3 regions of the Streptosporangium sp. NPDC000095 genome follow, and region 3 is predicted to be linked to each of the others. Evidence: riboswitches for the same ligand, from Rfam matches in the RefSeq annotation. Region 3 holds a riboswitch; each other region holds the start of a gene.
The links. A riboswitch is a leader RNA that binds a small molecule or an ion and turns the genes downstream of it on or off. The one in region 3 is predicted to bind S-adenosylmethionine.
Positions count from the first base shown of each region.

Region 1: it holds a riboswitch for S-adenosylmethionine, as region 3 does, so the genes downstream of both, thrC (threonine synthase) here and ACFY3V_RS03805 (glutathione S-transferase C-terminal domain-containing protein) in region 3, are expected to answer to the same signal.
Region 2: it holds a riboswitch for S-adenosylmethionine, as region 3 does, so the genes downstream of both, ACFY3V_RS28240 (aminotransferase class V-fold PLP-dependent enzyme) here and ACFY3V_RS03805 (glutathione S-transferase C-terminal domain-containing protein) in region 3, are expected to answer to the same signal.

Region 1 is NZ_JBIAZS010000023.1:84,919-92,544, forward strand. Features, by position in the region: gene groL (chaperonin GroEL) at 1-715, opposite strand, end outside; gene ACFY3V_RS35950 (cold-shock protein) at 1,176-1,376, opposite strand; gene ACFY3V_RS35955 (MoaD/ThiS family protein) at 1,735-2,010, opposite strand; gene thrC (threonine synthase) at 2,033-3,322, opposite strand; SAM riboswitch class I at 3,337-3,477, opposite strand; gene ACFY3V_RS35965 (S1 family peptidase) at 3,759-5,297, opposite strand; gene ACFY3V_RS35970 (RNA polymerase sigma factor) at 5,607-6,164, opposite strand; gene ACFY3V_RS35975 (trehalose-6-phosphate synthase) at 6,432-7,626, shown strand, end outside.
Region 2 is NZ_JBIAZS010000014.1:99,217-106,842, forward strand. Features, by position in the region: gene ACFY3V_RS28235 (NADH-quinone oxidoreductase subunit D) at 172-1,356, opposite strand; gene ACFY3V_RS28240 (aminotransferase class V-fold PLP-dependent enzyme) at 1,374-2,681, opposite strand; SAM riboswitch class IV at 2,734-2,849, opposite strand; gene ACFY3V_RS28245 (TerC family protein) at 3,091-4,074, shown strand; gene ACFY3V_RS28250 (cytochrome P450) at 4,094-5,293, shown strand; gene ACFY3V_RS28255 (SAM-dependent methyltransferase) at 5,314-6,279, opposite strand; gene ACFY3V_RS28260 (DUF2520 domain-containing protein) at 6,602-7,492, shown strand; gene panC (pantoate--beta-alanine ligase) at 7,615-7,626, shown strand, end outside.
Region 3 is NZ_JBIAZS010000001.1:919,864-927,489, forward strand. Features, by position in the region: gene ACFY3V_RS03795 (ABC transporter substrate-binding protein) at 1-1,759, opposite strand, end outside; gene ACFY3V_RS03800 (FAD/NAD(P)-binding protein) at 1,756-3,513, opposite strand; gene ACFY3V_RS03805 (glutathione S-transferase C-terminal domain-containing protein) at 3,510-4,445, opposite strand; SAM riboswitch class IV at 4,485-4,597, opposite strand; gene ACFY3V_RS03810 (DUF402 domain-containing protein) at 4,650-5,171, shown strand; gene ACFY3V_RS03815 (ABC transporter permease) at 5,192-5,941, opposite strand; gene ACFY3V_RS03820 (ATP-binding cassette domain-containing protein) at 6,019-6,969, opposite strand; gene ACFY3V_RS03825 (TetR/AcrR family transcriptional regulator) at 7,070-7,626, shown strand, end outside.

The DNA.
Region 1 (7,626 bases), on a different contig from region 3:
CCTTGTCGAGAACCGGGAGCAGGTCCTTGTTGGCGGACACCTTGGAGTTGACGACGAGGATGTACGGGTCGTCGAGGACGGCCTCCATACGCTCCGGGTCGGTGACGAAGTACATCGAGGTGAGGCCCTTGTCGAAGCGCATGCCCTCGGTGAGCTCAAGCTCGAGACCGAAGGTGTTGCTCTCCTCGACGGTGATGACGCCTTCCTTGCCGACCTTGTCCATCGCCTCGGCGATCATCTCGCCGATCTGCGGGTCGCCCGCGGAGATGGACGCCGTGGAGGCGATCTGCGCCTTCGTCTCCACGTCCTTGGCGAGCTTGGACAGCTCCTCCGACACGCGCTCGACGGCGGCCTCGATGCCCTTCTTCAGGGACATCGGGTTCGCGCCGGCGGCGACGTTGCGAAGACCCTCGCGTACGAGAGCCTGGGCGAGCACGGTGGCGGTGGTGGTGCCGTCACCCGCGACGTCGTCGGTCTTCTTCGCGACCTCCTTGACGAGCTCGGCCCCGATCTTCTCCCACGGGTCTTCGAGCTCGATCTCCTTGGCGATGGAGACACCATCGTTGGTGATGGTGGGGGCGCCCCACTTCTTCTCCAGCACGACGTTACGGCCCTTGGGGCCGAGGGTCACCTTGACGGCGTCCGCGAGCTGGTTCATGCCGCGCTCGAGACCGCGCCGGGCGTCCTCGTTAAACGCGATCATCTTGGCTGCCATACGGCTAACCTCCCAGAGAAAGGGTGGCTTACACCGGACCGAGCCGACGCCCGCGACGGCATGTGGGCCCACGACTCCGTTCGGCGGGCCCCATCGCCTCGATCCAGGATTGGCACTCTCTATGCGTGAGTGCCAAGAATCTGTTTAGCACTCTACCCCGACGAGTGCAAGCCGCGCCCCGTTGACCTGGGCCGCGCGTGGGACGATCTTCAGCTTCTCGTCATGTCCGCGAAGATCCCGCGCCACGTCGGCGTACGCGATGGGTCATCATCGGGGCCTTTGGGAGGCATTGGCGCCTTTGGGGTCACTGCCGTCATTGCCGTCGTTGGCGGATGCCCGAACGACACGAACGCCCGGCTCGCCGGATGAGGGCGAGCCGGGCCTGGGCGGTGGGGGTTCAGCGGACCGCGACACCTCGGGACCCGCCGACTCCTCCCTGCGAATTCATGAAACGGCCGCGTCAGACCGCCCGGACGGATTCCGCCTGGGGACCCTTCTGCCCCTGGGTGATCTCGAACTCGACCCGCTGCCCCTGCTCCAGGGCGCGGTAGCCATCCATCATGATCGCGGAGTAATGGACGAACACATCCTTACCACCGTCTACCGCGATGAAGCCGTAGCCCTTGTCCGCGTTGAACCATTTGACGGTGCCCTGCGCCACTTGCGACTCCTCTTACTGGTCTTAAAGGACGACGCCCATTCCTCTCGCGAAGTCCCCAATCTCCGGGGCGGACTTCGCCACGTCGATCGTTCCGACCATACCTGTGGGAAGCGGTCGGGCAACAGAGTCAAGCACCAAACTACCTCTTTACGAGAGCTTTTATCACGAGGAGAAAGTTTCATCATCACTGCTGGTTAGTCAGGGGTTACATTATTCGTGCACGCGACAAATATGAGCTTCTGTCATAAAACACGGCACCCGCCCGGCCGGAGCCGGGCGGGTGCCGTGGATTCGCGGGTGCCCCTGGGGATGACGCGGTGCGACGCGAGGCGGTCAGGGCCGCGTCAGGGCGAAGGAGTCAGCCTCCGGCCACCGCCGGGATGATGGAGATCTGAACACCGGAGGGCGTCGCCGTGTCGAGGTTGTCGGCGAAACGGACGTCCTCATCCCCAACGTAGACATTGACAAAACGTCGGATCTTTCCCGATTCATCGAGAATCCGGGCACCGATCCCCGGGAAGTCCGCGTCGAGCTTCTGAAGAACATCGCGCAGGGTCTCGCCTTCTCCGTTCACCTCGGCGGCACCATCGGTGTAAGTCCGGAGAATCGTCGGAATCCGCACAGAAACGCTCATAATTCAGTACCTTTCACGATTTCTAGGCGATAGCCGCACGGAATGCGTCAAGAGAGGGTCGAATCACTGCGGTCGGGCGCGCCTCCGCGGCCACCGCGTCCAGGGTCTTGAGACCGTCACCGGTGTTGAGGACCACGGTCTCGGCGTCGGGGTCGAGCGTGCCCGAGGCGACCAGCTTGCGCAGCACCCCGACGACGACGCCTCCCGCCGTCTCGGCGAAGATGCCCTCGGTCCTCGCCAGCAGCCGGATCGAGTCGACGATCTCGGCGTCGGTGACGTCCTCGACCGCGCCGCCGGTGCGGCGGGCGATGTCCAGGACGTACGGTCCGTCGGCCGGGTTACCGATCGCGAGCGACTTGGCGATCGTGTCCGGCTTGACCGGCCGGATCACGTCGTGGCCCGCCTTGTAGGCGGAGGAGACCGGGGAGCACCCCTCGGCCTGGGCGGCGAAGATCTTGTACGGCCTGTCCTCGACCAGGCCGAGCGCGATCAGCTCCTTGAAGCCCTTGTCGATCTTCGTGAGCTGCGAGCCGGAGGCGACCGGAATGACGATCTGGTCGGGAAGGCGCCAGCCGAGCTGCTCGGCGATCTCGTAGGCGAGCGTCTTGGAACCCTCCGCGTAGTACGGGCGGAGGTTGACGTTGACGAAGCCCCACTGGTCGCCCAGCTCGTCGCCGATGAGCTCAGAGCAGAAGCGGTTCACGTCGTCGTAGGTGCCCTCGATGCCGATGAGCCTGCCGCCGTACACGGAGGCCATGACGATCTTGGCCTGCTCCAGGTCGGAGGGGATGAACACGCAGGCGTCCAGCCCGGCCCGCGCGGCGGCGGCGGTCACGGCGCCGGCGAGGTTGCCGGTGGAGGAGCAGGAGAGGGTGTGGAAGCCGAAGTTGCGTGCCGCCTCGACGGCGATGGCCACCACGCGGTCCTTGAAGGAGTGGGTGGGGTTGCCGGAGTCGTCCTTCACGTGCAGCGAGCGGATGCCCAGCTCGCGGGCGAGGTTGCCGGCGTTGACGAGCTTGGTCCAGCCGGGTGCCATGTTGGGCTTGGCGGCCACGTCCTCGGGGACGGGCAGCAGCGAGCGGTAGCGCCAGATGTTGGTCGGCCCCTCGGCGATCCGCTCCCGGGTCACCCGCCCGAAGTCGTACGCGATCTCAAGGGGCCCGAAACACTCGGTACACGCGAAGCTGGGGCCGAGGTCGTAGCGGGCACCGCACTCCCGGCAGGACAGCGCCACGGCGGGGCCGAAGCGCCGGTCGCGCGCGCCGTCGGCACGAGCGGAGGAGGTGGTGTTCTCAGTGGTTGCGAGCGCCATGAAGCGAGGCCTTTCCCTCATCTTCGTCTGGACCACCCTGGTCACAGACCGGAATTGGCACCTGTCCCGGTCGACCTCGTTCAGATCACGGGTCGTGAACCGGGATGGTTGCCGGGGCTTCGCAGGGCCGGTCCCTCCACCCCTCTGGATGAGCAGATATTCAGTTGGAAACCTGACGCGCAGGTCTTGAGCACTCTACCCCGCCCTGCCGCCCTCCTGACTTCATGTCTCACTGTGCGAGATAAGGCGTGTTATCCAGCGGACAGCCGGATCCGTTCCTCCGCCCCCGAGACAGGCGGCGTGGCTGGAAAAACAGGTGAAAGGACAGGTGAGGCCCCCGCCGGACGGACGATCCTCGGTGATCGTCCGCCCTGCGGGAGCCTCACCCCTTCCGGTCGTCGCCGGACGCGCCCCGCGGGCGGCGTCCGGTCGGCGGTCACGGCGCCTTGAACCCCAGGGTGTACGCGCCGACGCCGGACGAGGAGACCACCCGGTAGCGGTAGTAGCCGGGCGTGCCGGTGTAGGAGATGCTCTCGTCGGTCCTCGGGCCGTCGGAGGTGGCGACGACCGACCAGTTCCCGCCGTTCCACTTCTGGAGATACAGGTCGAAGTCGACGCCGTCGTCGGCGTCCAGGCAGCCCTTGTGGATGCCCCCCTTGGTCGACCTGTAGTAGCGGCCGTTCGGCTGGTAGGCGGACGCGCCGTTGGCCAGGGTGCCGGTGTAGGTGTTCGGGAAGCCGGTGCAGGTGCCCGAGACCGGCGGTGGCCGATTGCCCGCGACGGTCCTCAAGGTCAGGCCATAGGCGGTGAGGATCGGGCCGATCGGCTGGAAGTAGGTGGTGCCGCCCTGAGTGCAGTCGCCGGAGCCGCCCGAGGTGACGCCCTGGGCCTGGTCGATGGAGATGAAGGAGCCGCCGGAATCCCCGGGCTCGGCGCAGACGCTGGTGCGGGTCAGCCCGGAGACGGTGCCCTGGGGATAGGTGACGCTGGCGCCGCGCTGCTGGATGAGGCCGCAGTGCCAGTCGGTGGTGGAGCCGGACCGGCAGACCGACGCCCCCTCGATGGCGACCGTGGCTCCGGCGACGGGCACGGTGCCGCCCTGGCCGTTGTCCACCGCGGGAGTGGGCGTCCAGTTGGAGTTGACCGCGACCCAGGAGTAGTCGTTGCCGGGGAAGGTGGACCCCTGGAAAACGCCCTGGCCGACTCGGTTGTAGCCGGTGGTGACGTCGCCGCTCTTTCCACAGTGGCCCGCGCTGACGAAGCCCGGCTGGGTGCCCTTGAGCACGGAGAAGCCGATCGAGCATCGGCTGGTGGCGCCGATGTAGTAGGCGTTACCGCCCACCAGGTCGTACAGGGGCAGGGGAGTCTCGGCACTGGGCAGCACGACCACTGCCTCCTCGTCCACACCGGTGCTCTGGACGAGGTTTTCAGCCGCATCGGGTTTCGGGGAGAGGACGACCACCTTGTTCCTCTTCACGTCGATAAGACGCACACTCGACACGAGCGACGATGCGCTGGAGTGGTTGATCTTCTCCTGGATCCCAGTGAGTTCCTCCAGCGATCTGGCGACGACCTCGGCCTCGGCACCCGCCGCGAGGATCACGGGAATGTCGGTAACACTGGTGGTGGCCGCCACCAGGGTGCTCGCGGTGTTTCCCCGAAGCCAGGTGCCGCCATAACTGGAGCCGAGTCTTCTGTTCAGCTGCGCCGCGACCGAGGATAGGCGGGCCTCGTTGAGCAGGCGTACCTGGGCCTCGGCCGGGGTGAGGCGCAGGTCGCGTACGAGCGCCCTTATCATTCCGGGCGGCGGCTTCAGCGCGACCGACGCGACCGGCACGGCCATCTCCGCGGACGGGACGACGTGCGTGGCCGGGGCGTCCGCCGCCTGAGGTTCGGCGCCGGCCGGTACGGCGGCCAGGGCGAGCGCGGTTGCGGTCAGGGCGCATGATGCGATGAGGACGTGTCTGCGGGACATGTGGGTTCTCCTCGACCTTTGCCTGTGAAGCGCGAGGGGAGGTCACTGCATGTCACCCATTGATCACGTGACGTGGGCAACGCCACTCTAGATCAGACAAGGCCGCCGAAGCCGCGCGCCACGCGGAAGGTGTTCACGAACGGTTCCCACCGGCCCTGGCCCCTCCAGAACCATCCGGCCCTTCCCGAACCGGGCTGCCCCTCTCGAACCGGACGGCCGAGATCAACCTCGGAGCCGGACGACCAGGACGAACCCGGACCGGGCTCCCGAGAGCGAAATCGAGCCGAGCGGCCGGGATCGAAGTCGGGATCAGAAGCCGTAGGCGTCGCCCAGGGCGCCCTGGACGTATTTGCGCGCCTGGTGGATGCGCGACTTGGCGGTGCCCAGCGGGATCCGGAGCTGCTCGGCCACCTCGTTGTAGTCGAGCTGGCAGATGTCACGCAGCACCAGCGCCTGGGCGAGCTCCGGCTTCTCGGCCTCCAGCGCCTCCATCGCGTCGAGCAGGTCCAGCCGGGACCCGGCGATCACGCTCACCCGGGCGACATCCGGCTTCTGCAGCGGCAGCTCGTCCGAACTCTGCTCGGCGGCGCGGCGCTTCAGCGAGCGATAGGTGGTCCTCGCGCAGTTGGCGGTCACGATGTGCAGCCAGGTGCTGAACCGGGCACGCCCTTCGAAACGGCCGATGTTGCGCGCCACCGCGAGCAGGGTGTCCTGGCAGGCCTCCTCGGCGTCCTGCCTGAAGGGAAGGATCCGGCCGCAGTGCCTGAGCACGGCGGGCTCGATCCGCCTCAGCAGCTCACCGAGCGCGCGGTGGTCGCCCTGGGCGGCCGATCGGGCCAGGTCCTCGGTCGTCTCGTCCAGCGCCATCACGGGCCCCCATCAGCGGTCACGGTCGCTGGACATCCTATGGTCCGGCCCTCGGACGGCGCCCCTCCCCTTCTCCCTGCCAAAGCCCTCCCCTTCTTGCCGCCAAAAGGGTGATACGTCGAGCCTCATCACTTCACCTGCCGACAAGAGCTGACACAATTCGTTGAACACCGTTCTTTCGTTGACCCGAAGGGCGAGGACACCCCGCTGCGGTGCCGGTTAACCTTCGAAAACAGGCGTGTCCCCAGCCAGTGAAGAAGGGATCTCATGAGCGCGATCCTGGTGGCCTCCAACCGCGGCCCCGTCTCCTTCACCCTCTCCGAGGACGGCTCACTGTCCATGCGCAGGGGAGGTGGCGGCCTGGTCTCCGGCCTGTCGGAGGTCGCGAGGGACGTCAACGCGCTGTGGGTCTGCGCGGCGCTGTCCGACGGCGACCGAAGCGCCGTGCGGCTCGCGCCCGGCGGCCGGCTCGACCAGGCGGGCTACGACACCGGGACGGTGCGGATGCTCGACATCCCCCCGGCGACCTTCCACCGCGCCTACAACGCGGTCGCCAACTCCACCCTGTGGTTCGTCCACCACCTCCTCTACGACACCCCCAACCGGCCGCACTTCGACGCCAGGTTCCGCAGGGAGTGGGAGTCGTACCAGGCCTACAACGAGGCGTTCGCGATGGCGCTGGCCGAGGAGGCCCCGCACGGGGCGCGGGTGATGGTGCAGGACTACCACCTGAGTCTCGCCCCGGCGATGCTCAGGGGGGAGCGCCCCGACCTGCGGGTGGCGCACTTCTCGCACACGCCGTGGGCCCCGCCGGAATACTTCAGCCTGCTCCCCGACGACGTGGCGACCGAGCTCCTCGAAGGCATCCTCGGCGCCGACCACGCGGGCTTCCTCACCGACCGCTGGGGCGGGGCGTTCATGGACTGCTGCGAGGCGGTGCTCGGGGCGCGGGTCGACCGCGGGGAGCGTACGGTCACGCACGCGGGCAGGACCACCAGGATCGGCACCCACAGCCTGGGGGTGGACGGCAAGGCGCTGTGGACCCGGGCCTCCGAGCCCGACGTGGAGTCGCACATGGCCGCGCTCCGCGACCAGGTGGGCGACCGCAGGCTGATCGTGCGGATCGACAGGACGGAGCTGTCGAAGAACATCGTGCGGGGCCTGCTCGCCTACAAGCAGTTCCTCGCCACCTACCCGGAGTGGCACGGCCGGGTCACCCACCTCGCCTTCGCCTACCCCTCCCGGCACGACCTGCCCGAATACCGCGAGTACACCGCGGCGGTGCAGCGCTGCGCGAAGGAGATCGAGGACGAGTACGGCACCGAGGACTGGGATCCGCTCATCCTCAACGTCAACGACGACTACCCGCGCTCGCTCGCCGCCTACCGGCTGGCGGACGTGCTGCTGGTGAACCCGATCCGCGACGGCATGAACCTGGTGGCGAAGGAGGGGCCGGTCCTGT
Region 2 (7,626 bases), on a different contig from region 3:
TTCCGGAGCGGCTCTCGGTGGTTTCCGAAGTCCCAGAGGTTCCTGGTGTCCCTGGTGTTCCGGGGGTTTCCCGGGATTTCGGGGCGGAGGGCGCGGGAAGAGGTGTGGAGGGTACAGGGGTCGCCCTCTCCTGGTCTCCGCCGGATTCGATCATGCGGTTGCAACCGTGCCTTACTTGTCGATGTCGCCGACGACGAAGAACATCGAGCCCAAAATGGCGACCATGTCCGAGACCAGGTGGCCGGGGAGCATCTCGCGCAGCACCTGGACGTTGTTGAAGGAGGCCGAGCGGAGCTTCATCCGCCACGGCGTCTTCTCCCCGCGCGAGACCAGGTAGTAGCCGTTGAGGCCCAGCGGGCTCTCCGTCCAGGCGTAGGTGTGGCCCTCGGGCACCTTCAACACCTTGGGCAGACGCTGGTTGACCGGCCCCGGGGGCAGGTCGACGAGCCGCTCCACGCAGGCGTCGGCCAGGTCGAGGGAGACCTTCACCTGTTCGAGCAGCACCTCGAACCGGGCGTGGCAGTCTCCCGCCGACCGGGTGACGACCTTCACCGGCACCTCGCCGTAGGCGAGGTACGGCTCGTCCCTGCGCAGGTCGAGGTCGACGCCGGAGGCGCGGGCGATCGGGCCGCTCACGCCGTACTGCATGATCGTCTCGCGGTCGAGGACGCCCACCCCGCGCGTGCGGGCGAGGAAGATCTCGTTGTCGGCGATGAGGTTCTCGATGTCGGGCAGTCGCCGCCGCACGTCGGCCACGGCCTGGGCGACCCGGCCCGTCCACCCCGCGGGGATCTCCTCCTTGAGGCCGCCGACCCGGTTGAACATGTAGTGCATGCGCCCGCCGGAGATCTCCTCCATCACGGCCTGGAGGGTCTCGCGCTCCCGGAACGCGTAGAAGACCGGGGTGATCGCGCCGAGCTCCAGCGGGTAGGAGCCGAGGAACATCAGGTGGCTGAGCACCCGGTTGAGCTCGGCCATCAGCGTGCGCGTCCAGACCGCCCTCGCCGGCACCTCCATGCCGAGCATCCGCTCCACCGCGAGCACGACGCCCAGCTCGTTGGCGAACGCCGACAGCCAGTCGTGCCGGTTCGCCAGCACGATGATCTGCCGGTAGTCGCGCACCTCGAAGAGCTTCTCGGCGCCCCGGTGCATGTAGCCCACGATCGGCTCGGCGGAGCTGATCCGCTCCCCGTCCAGCGTGAGCCGCAGCCGCAGCACACCGTGCGTGGACGGGTGCTGCGGCCCGATGTTGAGGACCATGTCCTCGGTCGCGAGGTCCTTGCCGTCCGCCCCCCGTACGGCCTCGGCTCCAGCCCCCATCCCCACGCTCAGCTCACGGCGCGCGCCTTCAGTCATAGGGCCATGCTGTCACGTCAGCCGCGCGAGGCAAGATCCCGCAGGGCGCCGATCAGTCGGTCGACGTGCTCGGAGGTGGTCCCGATGCCGATGGAAGCGCGGACGGCGGAGGCGGTGACGTCGTCGCAGCCGCCGTCCTTGGCGCCCAGCAGGTGCCGTACGAAGGGGTGGGCGCAGAACTTGCCGTCGCGGACCCCGATGCCGTAGTCGCCGGACAGGGCCTCGGCGACCTCGCGGGCGGTGAAGCCGTCCACCACGAAGGAGACGATGCCGACGCGCGGGTGGTCCGGGCCCCACAGGGACAGCTCGTGGACGCCGGGGATACCTGCGAGGCCCGCCCTCAGGCGCCGGAGGAGGTGCTCCTCCTCGCGGACCAGTGGGGTCCAGCCGGTGGCGGACAGCGCGTCGCAGGCCGCGGCGAGCGCGATGGCGCCCAGCACGTTCGGGGTTCCGGCCTCGTGCCGCGCCTCGGGGTCGTCGTGCCACTCGGTGTCGTCGTCGTTCACGGCCTTCACCGCCCCGCCGCCCCGCAGGTACGGCTCGGCGTCGGCGAGCCAGTCGGAACGGCCGATCAGCGCGCCCGTGCCGAACGGCGCGTAGAGCTTGTGGCCGGAGAAGACCACGTAGTCCAGATCGAGGGCCGTCAGGTTGAGGCGGCGGTGCGGGACGAGCTGCGCGGCGTCGACGAGGACGCGGGCACCGTGGCGGTGGGCGATGTGGGCGAGCGCCGCGATCGGCCACAGCTCCCCGGTGACGTTGGAGGCGGCGGTCACGACGAGCAGCTTGGGGCCGTCGATCGAGGCGAGGGCGTCGTCGACGGCGCGGACGGCCTCGCCGGGGAAGGCGGGGGCCGCGAGCCGCACGACCCGCTCCCAGGGGAGCAGCGAGGCGTGGTGCTCGGTGTCGAAGACCACGGTGGTGGTGCCCTCGGGCAGGCTACGGGCCAGCAGGTTGGTCGCGTCCGTGGTGTTGCGGGTGAAGATCACCGAGTCGTCGGGGCGGGCGCCGACGAAGGCCCGCACCGTGTGCCTGGCCTGCTCGTAGCGGGCCGTGGTCAGCTGGGACGCGTACCCGGCGCCGCGGTGGACGCTGGAGTAGGCCGGGAGCGCGGCGGCGACGGCGGCGCTCACCGGCTCCAGACAGGGGGCGCTCGCGGCGTAGTCGAGGTTGGCGTAGCGGACGAGCCTGCCGCCCCTGACCGGGACCTCCAGGTCCGAGCCGAGCACGGCCGGGATCGGCCGGTCACCGGACGCGCGGGTCTCGGGGACGGCGGTGGTGGCCGGGGTGGCGGGGGTGGCGGGGGTGCTGATCGTGAGGGTGGACACGCCATGGCTCCTTCGAGGTCATCGGACCCCAACCCATGGCATAGGTGCCTGGAGCCCGCGCTTGCCCGGCACACCTCGTGCCGGACCAGGTCCTCACCCGGGGCACCCCGCCGCGGACGCGAGGGTTGCCGGCCAGCGAGCCGGGGCTTGTCACTGGCACTCATGACCTACGGAGGCACTATAACCGACGTCCCGCGGTGGCCCGCAAGTCCGAAAGGTGATCGTCCCGGTATCCGGGGCAGGAGCGGGCGCCTGGGCGCGTCCGGCGAATTGACGGCGAGTTGTGATGAAAGGAAGGAACTCGGGGCCTTTCCCGGTCGTCCTGGAGTCAGCCGAAGAAGGTTCAGCCGGCTGGATGATCGCGCGTTCGAGCGTTGGCCGAAGAAATCGGCCGAAGAAGGAGAAGGCCATGGATTGGGTGACCAACCCCGAGATATGGATAGGTTTTTTCACCCTTGTCGCCCTGGAGATCGTCCTGGGGATCGACAACATCATCTTCATCTCGATCCTGGTGGGCAAGCTCCCGCCCGCGCAGCGTGACAGGGCACGCAAGATCGGTATTTCCGTCGCCCTGCTCAGCCGTCTGCTCCTGTTGTTCGCGCTGTCGTGGGTGGTGAGGCTCACGACGCCGATGTTCGAGGTCTTCGGGCAGGGGATATCGGGGCGCGACCTGATCCTGATACTCGGAGGCCTGTTCCTGCTGGGCAAGAGCGTCCACGAGATGCACAGCAGCCTGGAGGGGGACTCCCACCACTCCGAGGGCAAGGTGTCGGCGTCCTTCACCTCGGTGATCATCCAGATCATGATCCTCGACGTCGTCTTCTCGCTCGACTCGGTGATCACCGCGGTCGGCATGGTCGACGAGCTGGGCGTCATGATCGCGGCCGTCATCGTCTCGGTCATCGTGATGCTGATCGCCTCCGGGCCGATCAGCCGCTTCGTGGACCGGCACCCGAGCATCAAGATGCTCGCCCTGTCCTTCCTGGTGCTGATCGGCGTCGTGCTCATCGCCGAGGGGTTCGAGCAGCACATCCCCAAGGGCTACATCTACTTCGCGATGGCGTTCTCGCTGCTGGTGGAGCTGCTGAACATCCGGATGCGCGGCAAGGCGGGCAGGCGTAAGCCGGTCGAGCTGCGTTCTCGCTACGGTGCCGAGGACCAGTCGGGTCGTACGGACTCGGTGGACGGCACGGACGGCACGGACGGCACGGACGGCATGGACGGCACGGACCGGAAGGACCCGAAGGACTCGGTGGATCCTACGCATCGGGCCGGTTCGGAGGCGTCGGCGGCCGCGGTGCCTCAGGGGGTTCCGGCGAGCCGGACCGGTCCTGCGGGCGAAGTGGATGAATCACCCGAAAAGGGAAATTCGGACAAGCGGCCCGACTCCTGACCAGGATTACGATGTTTACGTGCGCTTTGATCCCTGGAATCCGGAATTCGTCGCCCACCCCTACGACGTCTACGACGAGCTGAGGCGGGAGCGGCCGGTCGGCTTCTTCGAGCCGACCGGCCAATGGCTGGTGGCGAGGCACGCCGACGTCAACGCGCTGCTGCGAGACCGCAGGCTCGGCCGGTCCTACCTGCACGTGGCCTCGCACCAGGAGTTCGGCAGGCCGGACGACCCCGAGTTCCAGGACCCGTTCTGGCGGGTGATCAGGGCAGGGATGCTCGACGTCGAGCCGCCGGTGCACACCAGGCTCCGGCGGCTGGTCTCGAAGGCGTTCACCCCCCGCATGGTCCAGGCCCTCCGCCCCAAGATCGCCCGCATGGCCGAGGAGCTCGTGGACGTCTTCGTCGAGCGCGGCGGAGGCGACCTGATCGCCGAGGTCGCCGAGCCGCTCCCGGTCACCGTGATCGCCGAGATGCTCGGCATCCCCGAGGCCGACCGGCACCTGCTGCGCCCCTGGTCGGCCGACATCTGCGGCATGTACGAGCTCCAGCCGTCGGTCGAGGCCCAGCACACCGCCGTACGGGCGGCCGAGGAGTTCTCCGCCTATCTCGTCGAGCTGGCCCGCGCCCGCAGGGCCGACCCCGGTGACGACCTGATCAGCGCGCTCGCCCTGGTGGCCGACGAGGGCGACCGGCTCACCGAGGAGGAGCTGGTCGGCACCTGCGTGCTGCTGCTCAACGCCGGACACGAGGCCACCGTGAACGTCACCGGCAACGGCTGGTGGTCGCTCTTCCGCAACCAGGCGGAACTCGACCGGCTCCGCGCCGATCACACCCTGCTGCCCACGGCGATCGAGGAGCTGATGCGCTGGGACACCCCGCTGCAGATGTTCGAACGCTGGGTGCTGGAGGACGTCTCGGTGGGCGGGATCGACATCCCGCGCGGCTCCGAGGTGGCGCTGCTGTTCGGCTCGGCCAACCGCGATCCCGAGGTCTTCGCCGACCCCGCCCGCCTGGACGTGGGCCGGGCCGACAACCCGCACATCTCCTTCGGCGCCGGCATCCACTTCTGCCTCGGGGCACCGCTGGCCAGGGTGGAGCTGATCGAATCCTTCGGCGCCCTCCTGCGCAAGGCGCCGAAGATGGAACTCGTCACCGAACCCACCTGGGGTCCCGGCTACGTCATCCGGGGCCTCACCGCCCTCGATGTGCGGGTCTGAACCGGTCCGGAGCGGCGCTCTCAGTGGCGGCTCTGAGAGAGCCAGCCGAAGCCGCCGAGGCCGCCGGGGGCGATGAGCTCGGCCTCCTCGGAGGCCCTGGTGAGGGCCCGCAGGTAGCCGCGCGGGTCGTTTCCCGCCTGCTCGACCGGCGGACGGCTCCCGGTGACGCCCAGGGCGCGCAACGCCTCGCGCTGCGTGGTCAGCGCCGTCGTGACGGCTCCGGCGCTCTCGCCGGAGGCCGCGCAGGCGTCGAGCGCCACGTGGGCGGTGATGTCGCACGACCCGTCGGGCACGGGCGCGACCGTCGCTCCGTCCCGGTATCCGGCGAGCGTGCCGTACGGCGGCCGGTCGTCCAGAGCGTGGGAGTAGTCGATCGCGATCGCCCGGCCGCGCGCCAGCCGTACGATCACCGAGGCCCACGCCCTGTCGCGGGGCCTGCCGATCTCGGCACGCTCGCCGGGGGCCCGCATCCGCCACCAGCGGGCCAGCCACGCGAGATCCGCCTCGGAGGGGCTGTCACCGAGCCGCTCCTCACCGTTCGTGATGTTGACCAGGACCAGCCGGGGGCCGTCGGCCGTCTGCTCCACGATGTCGACGGGGACGTTGTCGAGCCACTCGTTGGCGATCACCAGCCCGTGGATCCCGTCCGGCGCGGCCTTCGCCCAGACGATCTCCTCGGGCAGCGCCGAAGGCCGGGGCGCCAGGTCGACCGCGGTGACCCGCAGTCTCGACCGGAGCGCGGACGGCGCCGCGGCGAGCACACCGGCCGCCAGCCTGCCCTCACCGGCGCCGATGTCGACCAGGTCGAGCACCTCGGGGCCGCCCAGAGCCTCGTCGATCGCGGCCAGCTCGCGCAGCACGGCCTCGGCGAAGACGGGGGAGGCGCCGACCGAGGTCCGGAAATGGCTGGAGGGACGCTCCCGGAGATAGAAGCCGCTCTCGCCGTAGAGGGCGTGCTCCATCGCGGCACGCCAGGTGAGCCACACGCTCTCAGACGCTACCCGCCGGGGCGAGGGAACGAGATCGACGCGCGCCGACGCTTCGAGTGAGTGCATGACCGCATTCTGTCATCGGTTTGCACGATCGTTGTTGACGCCACGTCGGCGCGTCGCCGTCCGAATCACCGTATGGGCCGGGTTTCCGGGCTCTTTCGTGGGTCACGTACGCTCCCGGTGTGCCCGATCCGGGCATACCGGGAGGAGACCTCGCCTCCGTTGCCGAACACGCGTCTTGACGCGGTCGCGACAGCACGGCCCGTTACTCTGGTCAATCGGGCACGGAACCCACATGGTCGAAGGACGGGACGTCATGGACGCAGTCGATCGCCCGGCACGGCTGGCCGTCGGAGTGGTTGGAGCGGGCAAGGTCGGTTCGGCGCTCGGCGCCGCGCTCGTCAGGGCGGGGCACCGGGTGGTCGCGACGAGCGGCGTCTCCGACGCCTCCAGGGAGCGGGCGGTCGAGCGGCTCGGGCTCGTCCCCGCGAGACCCGAGGACGTGGTGGCGGGCGCGGATCTCGTCCTGCTCACCGTCCCCGACGACGTACTGCCGGACCTGGTCTCCGGCCTGGTGGAGACCGGCGCCGACCTGCGCGGCAAGCTGGTGGCGCACACCAGCGGCGCGTACGGCCTCGCCGTGCTGAACCCGGCGATCAAGGCCGGGGCGCTACCGCTCGCGCTGCACCCCGTGATGACCTTCACCGGCCGCGACGACGACCTGCGCCGCCTCACCGGGATCTCGTACGGGGTGACCGCTCCCGACGCGCTTCGCCCGGTGGCCGAGGCCCTCGTCATCGAGATGGAGGGCGAGCCGGTCTGGATCGCCGACGAGGACCGGCCGCTCTACCACGCGGCCCTGGCGGGGGCGGCCAACCACATGGTGACGCTCGTCGCGGAGTCCTCGGAACTGCTGGAGAGGATCGGTGTGGAGCAGCCGGGCAGGATGCTCGGCCCGCTGCTCGGCGCGGCCCTGGAGAACGTGCTGCGGCTCGGCATCGCGGGGCTGACCGGCCCGGTGGTGCGCGGCGACGCGGGGACCGTCCGCAGACACGTGGACGCGCTCATCCTCGCCGCCCCCGAGGCGGCGGACGCCTACGTGGCGCTGGCCAGACTCACCGCCGACCGGGCGCTGGCGGCCGGGTTGCTCAAGCCCGAGGCCGCCGAGCGCCTTCTGGACGCCCTCGGCGGCAACAAATGGACCTGAACCCCCGGGAGGTTCCAATGATCGTGGCGGACGACCGTGCGGGGCTGCTCAAGGCCCGCGAGACCCTGGGGATCGGCGCGGGCGCCTTTCCCGGGGGAAGCGCGCTGGCACTCGTACCGACGATGGGCGCGCTG
Region 3 (7,626 bases):
CGGAGACCGGCTCGAAGGTGATCCCGGTGACCGAGGCGCTGTAGGCGACCTGGTCGGCGGGAACGTAGAGCGGGAGCAGAAGCGCCTCGTCGGTGATCACGGTCTTCTGCACCTTCGCGTAGAGCTCCTTGCGCTTGGCGACGTCGGAGGCGGCCGACGCGTCGGCGAGCAGCTTGTCCAGTTCGGCGCTCCCGAACTTCGTGCGGTTGATCGCGGCGTCCTTCGCCAGGATCAGGTTGAGCGCCGCCCCGGCGTCGGTGTCGCCGCGCGAGTTCTCGAAGACCTCGTACTCGTTGTCCTCGACGGCCTTCTGCGCGGTGCCCTGATCAACGATCTTGACCTGGAAGTCGATCCCGGCGCTCTGCTTGACGGCCGCCTGGACGGCCTGGGCGAGGACGTCGCGGCGGTCGCGGACGAACGGCGCGGCGTTGACGGTGCGTACGGTGAGCCGCTTGCCGTCCTTGACCCGGAAGCCCTCGGCGTCGCGTTCCTTCCAGCCCGCCTCGTCGAGCAGCCGGTTGGCCCGTTCGGGGTTGTTGCCGAAGGTCTTCTCCAGGGAGGGGTCGTAGAACTGCGGGCTGCCCTGGCCGATGACGCTCCAGGCTCGCTTGGCGGTGCCCTGGTAGACGGAGTTGAGCACCGCGTCCACGTCGACGGCGTCGCGGAAGGCCTCGCGGACTCGCTTGTCGTCGAACGGGGGGCGGGAGACGTTGAAGTAGTAGGAGAACGCGCTTCCGGAGTTGAGGCTGGTCTCCAGTTTCAGCTCGGGGTCGCTCTTGATGAGGCCGATCTCGGTGGCGGGCACGCCCTCGATGACCTGCACCTGCCCGGAGGTGAGCGCGCCGACCCGTACCGCCGCCTCGGACAGGAAGCGGTAGGTGATCTCGGCCAGGTGCGCCGGTCCCTGGTGGGCGGCGCCGGTGGGCGGCCATTTGTAGTCGGGGTTGCGCTTGTAGTGGACCTCCTGGCCGGGGGTGAACCGGTCGAGGATGAACGGCCCGGTGCCGACCACGTCGACGCCGCCCGCCTTGAGGTCCTTCGCGTTCTTCAGCGACTTCGGGGAGACCTGGCCCGCGTACGGGGAGGAGAGGAAGTCGAGGAACAGTCCGTCGGGGGCCTTGAGCGTGACCTTCAGGGTGTACGGCGCGGTCGCCTCGGCCTTCTCGAAGTTGCGCAGTTGGATGGCGCTGAGCGCGGCGTTGTAGCCGGGTGCGACGAGCTGGTCGAGGTTCGCCTTCACCGAGGCGGCGTCGAACTTCTCGCCGTCGTGGAAGGTGACGTCGTCGCGGAGTTCGAAGGTGTAGGTCAGGCCGTCCTCCGACACCTTCCAGGACGTGGCCAGCCAGGGCAGGAACTCACCGTTCACGCCCCGGGCGATCAGTGCGTCGAACTGGTTGTGGACCAGGAGGCGGGCCTTGTTCTGGCCCCACTGGTGCGGGTTGAAGGTGATCGGCTGTGTCTCCACCGCCCACACGAGCGATCCTCCGTCGCCACCGCCGTCCGCACCGGCCTTCGCGCTCGGGGCCCCGCTCTCGGCTCCGCACGCCGCGAGCGCCAGCACTCCGGCGAGCGTCAGGGCGCCCCATCGCAACTTCACGTTCTTCTCCTTGCGCTTCTGTACGACGTGCTTCTCCGCGACGTGCTTCTGCACGGCGTTCTGTACGGCGTTGTTCTGTACGGCGTGTTGTGCGGCGTTGTTCGGTACGGCGCGTCCGGCCGGCTCGACGACACGCCGGGTATGGCGATCGGGGTGGTTCACGCGACGTGCCGTCTGATCTGGGTTCCGGCGGCCTCGGAGAGCACGATCCGGGCGAGGGCGTCGGCGTGGCGGAAGAGCGGGGCGTTGAGGCGGGGCCTGGCGAAGCCGGCGGTGGCCCTGCCGCCCACGACCCAGGGGCCGAGGGCGAATCTGCGGGGGTGCGGGCTGCCTGACCTGTCGAGCAGGCGGCGGTCCGCGGTCCGCACGTTCACCAGGCCCGACTCCTCGTCGAGCTCGCCGCGGTCGCGGAGCGCGCTGATGAGCGGGTCGACGGCCCGGCTCACGCTGGGCGCGGGCAGCCGGGCCTCGACGAGGGTGGTGGCCGCGACGCCGCCGGGCACGGTGGGGCTCTGTGCCCGCCAGCGTCCTTCATGGTGGTCGACCTTGAGGTTCGCGCCGAGGAAGGTGACCACCCCGGCCCTGGCGAGGGCGCGCATCTCCTCCAGCCGGGGTCCCGGCGGGCCGCTCGCGACGTAGCTGAAGAAGCCGCCGAACCACGGGTCGGAGATGCCCAGCTCGGCGAGGACGCCGTAGACGGAGAGCAGTCCGAGGATCATGGCGTGGTCGGCGCTGTGCGTGGGGTCGGAGCGCCGTTCCAGGTCGACGGCGAGATAGCCGTGCATCCACTTCTGCAGGCCCGCGTGGTCGCCGAACCGGATGCCGTCCAGCGGCCGGTCGAGCCGGTCGAAGTCGAGCCGGTCCGGGTGCCGGGGCACGGCCTGGCGGATCAGCTTTCGCATCCCGAGGCTGCGCCACTCCTCGGCCGCGAAGCCCTCCTCGAACTCCTCCCAGCCCAGCTTGACGCGCTTGGGGTGGGCGGTGATGAGCTCGTGGTAGTACGCGAAGGCCAGTTCCTTGGCGACCAGGGGCCACACGTCCCTGCGGAAGTCCCACGGTCCCTCGCCCAGCGCCTCGCGGGTGAGGAAGCGCGGCACCGGCGGGCGGGCGCCCTTGAAGGAGTAGCCGGTCTTGGAGTGGTACGGCACCCCGCGCCGCGAACCCACGTGCAGGAGAGGCTCCTGCCCGCTGGGCAGGTAGACGAGCTCCCCGTCGTACTCGCGGACGAACCGGCCGCCCCGGCCCGAGGTGAGCAGCACCATCAGGTCGACGAAGGCGAGCCCCATCCCCCGTACGATCACCGGCTCCCTCGCGGGGATGCCGTCCAGGTCGAGGTCCGCCGCGTAGCCGGTGGGTAGATAGCGCAGCCCCGTACGTGTGGCGAGGCGGGCCAGCGTGCCCTCCTCACTCGTCGGGGTCACGTCGCCGTGTCCCTGGGCGAGGATCACCGCGTCGACCTCGATCGTCCCGCCGTTCTCCAGCCTCACCGCCTGGCCGCCGGGGACGTCGGCGAGGTCGACGGCGCGGGTGGCGTGCACGTGCACCCGGACGCCGCGCGGCGCGGTCGCCACCGTGTGGCGGAAGACGTGGGAGAGGTAGCCGCTCTGCGCGGGGCGGGTGGCGAACCTGCCGGGGTCTCCGCCGAGCCATTCGGCCAGCGTGGGACCAGGGCGGATCGGTCCCTCGCACCGCACCGACTCGTCGGTGAAGAGCGTCACGTCGGCCGCGGTGGAGTTCATCCAGAGCAGGTCCGGCTGGTCGCGCCGCCAGACGCGCCCGCCGCCCGGCGGGTGGGGGTCGATCACGTGGACGTCCAGCGACGGCCAGCCGAGCAGGTCGGCGGCGTTGGCGCAGATCCGCTCCACCAGGCAGGTGCCCGTCGGTCCCGCGCCGACGACGGCGATCGAGGCGCTCATACGGCGGCTCTGCGGTGCGGCTCGTCCCAGTCGGCGTACAGCGGCTCGACCGGGACACGCCAGGGGTCGGTCTCGCCGCGGAAGGGGGAGATGACGGTGAAGTCGGTGTTCTCGCGGAAGGCGGGGTGGGCGTACAGGTCCCTGGCGTAGGCCCACAGGTTGGTGAAGGCGGTCAGCGGGCGCTCGCTGATCCTGGCCGCCGGGTTGTCGCTCAGGTCGAAGCGGAGCAGGGTCGGCCAGAGCCGTACGTCCGCCTCGGTGATCCCCGAGCCGAACAGGTACCTGCGGTCGGTCAGCCGGTCGTCCAGCTCGTCCAGGAAGGCGATCACCTCTGCGCGCGCCTCGGTGTACGCGGTCTCGGTGGTGGCCGACGCCACGCGGCCCGCCGCCGTGTTGACGATCTCGTAGATCCTCGTGTTGAGCTCGTCGATCTCCGGCCTGAGCTCCTCGGGGTAGAGGTCGGCCTCTGGGTCGCCGCCGAACCGGGTGGCGAGGTCGATCGTGATGTCGGGGAAGTTGTTGCTGACGATGCGGCCGCTCGTCCTGTCCCACAGGACCGGTACGGAGACGTGCCCGTCGAAGCCGGGCTCGGTCGTCTCGTACGCCTGCCGCAGGGTGGTGAAGCCGTTGACCGGGTCGGCCCCGCGCCGCTCACGGAAGGCCCACCCGCGTCCGTCGCGCTCGTCGTCGACGTAGGAGAGCGAGACCACGTCCTGGAGTCCCTTGAGGGAGCGCACGATGGCGGCGCGCTGCGCGTACGGACAGACGGCCGCGACGTAGAGGTGGTAGCGCCCCGGCTCGGCGGGAAAGGCGGTCGTGCCGATCCGCCCGGTGAAGGGGTAGCGCAGGCCGGGCCTGCCACCGGGCCGGTAGTGGCCGTGGGTGTCGAGGTCGACGGGGCTCGCGTGGTTCAGTGTGCTGCTCTTCGGCATCTGGCGCTCCCGGACATGTCGTGGTGACCCCGGTGAGGGGGTCCGCGCTTGCGGCACGCCCACCGTGCCGCCTGGTCTCCCCCGGGGGCACCCCGCCGCGGTGCGAGGGTTGCCGGTCAGCCAGCCGGGGCTTCGCACTGACACTCTTAACCTATTTAGAAGGTAGGAAATACATAGATCTCTGTCAAGCCTTAATGTCGGGGAATGTCCTATGAGAGCGTGAACGTGGTCTACCGCAAGTACGACGGGTCACTGCACTGGCACCACCGCGGCCTGCTGCTCGGCGAGGACGAGCACGGGGTGTGGACGGGCTGCGTGGCCAACTCCGTCGGCCACAAGGGCGACGGCCCCGCAGTCGCCTGGCCTCATCCGTTCGTGATGCTCTTCCCTCGCGACGCCTGGTGGACGGCCGCGTTCAACACGGCACCGCACAAGCACGAGATCTACTGCGACATCTCCACGGTGCCGCGGTGGAGCGACGGCCAGGTCACCATGATCGACCTCGACCTCGACGTGATCAGGGTCCGCGAGAACCTGCTGAAGGGCCGCCTGAGCCGGGTCTTCCTGGACGACGAGGACGAGTTCGAGGAGCACCGGGTCAGGTACGCCTACCCGCCCGACGTGGTCGAGCACGCCCGTGCCTCGGCCGCCTGGCTGATGGAGGCGGTCACCACCCGAACCGCCCCCTTCGGGGACGCGCCGCACTGGCTCACCCTGGTCAGCTGAGCGCGTCCCCTCCGGCCACCTCAGGCGCGGTTACGGAACAGCCTGCCGGACAGCAGCGCCGAGACCAGCAGGAAACCGCCGCACCAGGCCAGCGCCTTCCACGGGTCGCTCCCCACGGGCGTGTCGAGCAGCAGGCCGCGCACGGACTCGATGATCGGCGTGGCCGGCTGGTTCTCCGCGAACCCGTGCAGCCACGCGGGCATGGTGTGGACCGGGACGAAGGCGCTACTCGGGTAGGGCAGGAACATCACCGCGAAGGTGAAGCCGCCCGCGGCCTCCGGCGTCCTGGCCAGCAGGCCGACCACGGCGGAGACCGCGGAGACGGCCAGGACGAACACCACCAGGATGCCCGCCGCCGCGGCCCAGCCCGCCAGGTCCGCGTTCGCCCGGAAACCGAGCAGGAAGGCGACGACGAACACGATGACGAGCGAGGTGAGGTTGCGCACGGTGCTGGCGGCCACGTGCCCGCCCAGGAACGCCGCCCCCCCGATGTCCATCGACCTGAACCTGTCGACGATCCCCCGGCTCATGTCCTGGCTGACGGCGACCGCGGTCAGGGAGGCGCCGTAGGAGGCGCACATGACGAGGACGCCGGGGACGGCGTAGGTGACGTAGTCGGTGCCGGTCTGGATCGCGCCGCCGAACAGGTAGACGAACATCAGCATGATCATGACGGGCAACAGGAACGAGGTGATCAGCGCGTCGAGGTTGCGCAGCGACAGGCGGACGGCGCGGCCGGTCATGACCGGCCAGGCGACGAGCTCAGACACCGGCCCGCCCCCCGCACTCGACCACGGGACCGGACACTCGCCGCTCCTCGATTGTCGAGACGTCCATCACCGTGAGGTCAGACACCGGCCCGCTCCTTGTCCGTCGGATTGTCCGTCAGGGCGAGGAACGCGTCGTCGAGCGTGGCGCCTCGCACGGTGAACCTCTCGACCGCGGAACGCCCGGGATCCACCTCGTCCAGCAGGGCGCGGATCTGCGCGGCGCTCCCGTCGGTGGCCGCCTCGACGGTGAGCCTGGCGGGATCGGCGTGCACGGCACGCGCACCGAGCAGGCGCGTCACCTCGGCGAACGAGCCGGCGTCGGCCAGTACGAGGTTCAGCCGCCAGGCGGCGACCCTCGCCTTGAGCTCGTCGGCGGTGCCCTCCGCCACCACCCGCCCGCCGTCGAGCAGCGCGATCCTGCCGGCGAGGCTGTCGGCCTCCTCCAGGTACTGGGTGGTGAGGAAGACCGTCGTCCCCGAGTCGGCGAGGCGGGTGATCACCTCCCACATCGCCTGCCTGCTCCGCACGTCGAGCCCGGTCGTCGGCTCGTCGAGAAAGATCACCGATGGTGCGCCGACGAGCCCGGCAGCCAGGTCCAGGCGTCGCCACATACCACCCGAGTACGTGCCGACCCGCCGCTTTCCCGCCTCTACCAGGTCGAACCGCTCCAGGAGCTCGGCCGCCCTGCGGCGGGCCCCCGCGCGTGACAGGCCGGACAGGCGGCCCATCATCCGGAGGTTCTCCTCGCCGGTCAGCAACTCGTCGACCGCCGCGTGCTGGCCGGTCAGGCTGATGGCGCGGCGCACCCGGCGGCGGTCGCGGACGATGTCGAACCCGGCGACCGTGGCCCGTCCCCCGTCCGGCCCGACCAGCGTCGCCAGGGTGCGTACGGTCGTCGTCTTGCCCGCCCCGTTGGAGCCGAGCAGCGCGTACACGCTCCCCCTGGCGACGCGCAGGTCGACGCCCTTCAGGACGGCGACCCTGCCGTAGGACTTGGTGAGGCCGACCGCCTCTATCGCTGTATCCACTGCCCCTCCTGTGTATGGCGTACGCTCTACTGTTTATGACATACACGATATTGCGTAAGGTATACACTCACAGAAAAGGACGGTCAAGCCCGGGAGCGCGATGGAAGTGCCGGAGAGCGTGGAGATCGCCTGGGGCCTGCGCGAGCGGCCCGGCAAGGGCCCCAAACGCAGCCTGAGCCTGGAGCACATCGTGGAGGCCGCCCTGCGGGTGGGCTCCGCGGAAGGGCTCGCCGCGGTCTCGATGAGCAAGATCGCCGCCGAGCTGGACGTCTCCACGATGGCGCTCTACCGCTACGTCTCGTCCAAGGGCGACCTGCTCATGCTCATCACGGACGCGGTGCTCGGCCCGCCTCCCCCGCTCCCCGAGCAGGGCGACGACTGGCGTCAGGGCGTCCACCGATGGGGCGCCGCCATGCGCGTCGCCCTGCAGCGACACCCCTGGTCGCTGCGCATCCCCATCACCGGGCCGGGAATCATGCCCAACCACGTCGCCTGGCTGGAGACCGGACTGCGCTGCCTGCGCGGCACCGGACTGGACGCGGACACGAAGCTCGCGGCGCTGCTGCTGGTCAACGGCTTCGTCAGGACCGAGGTGGCGCTCCTCGCCGACCTCCAGGACGCCCACCGCACCTCCCAGGTCACCGACGAGGAGGCGTT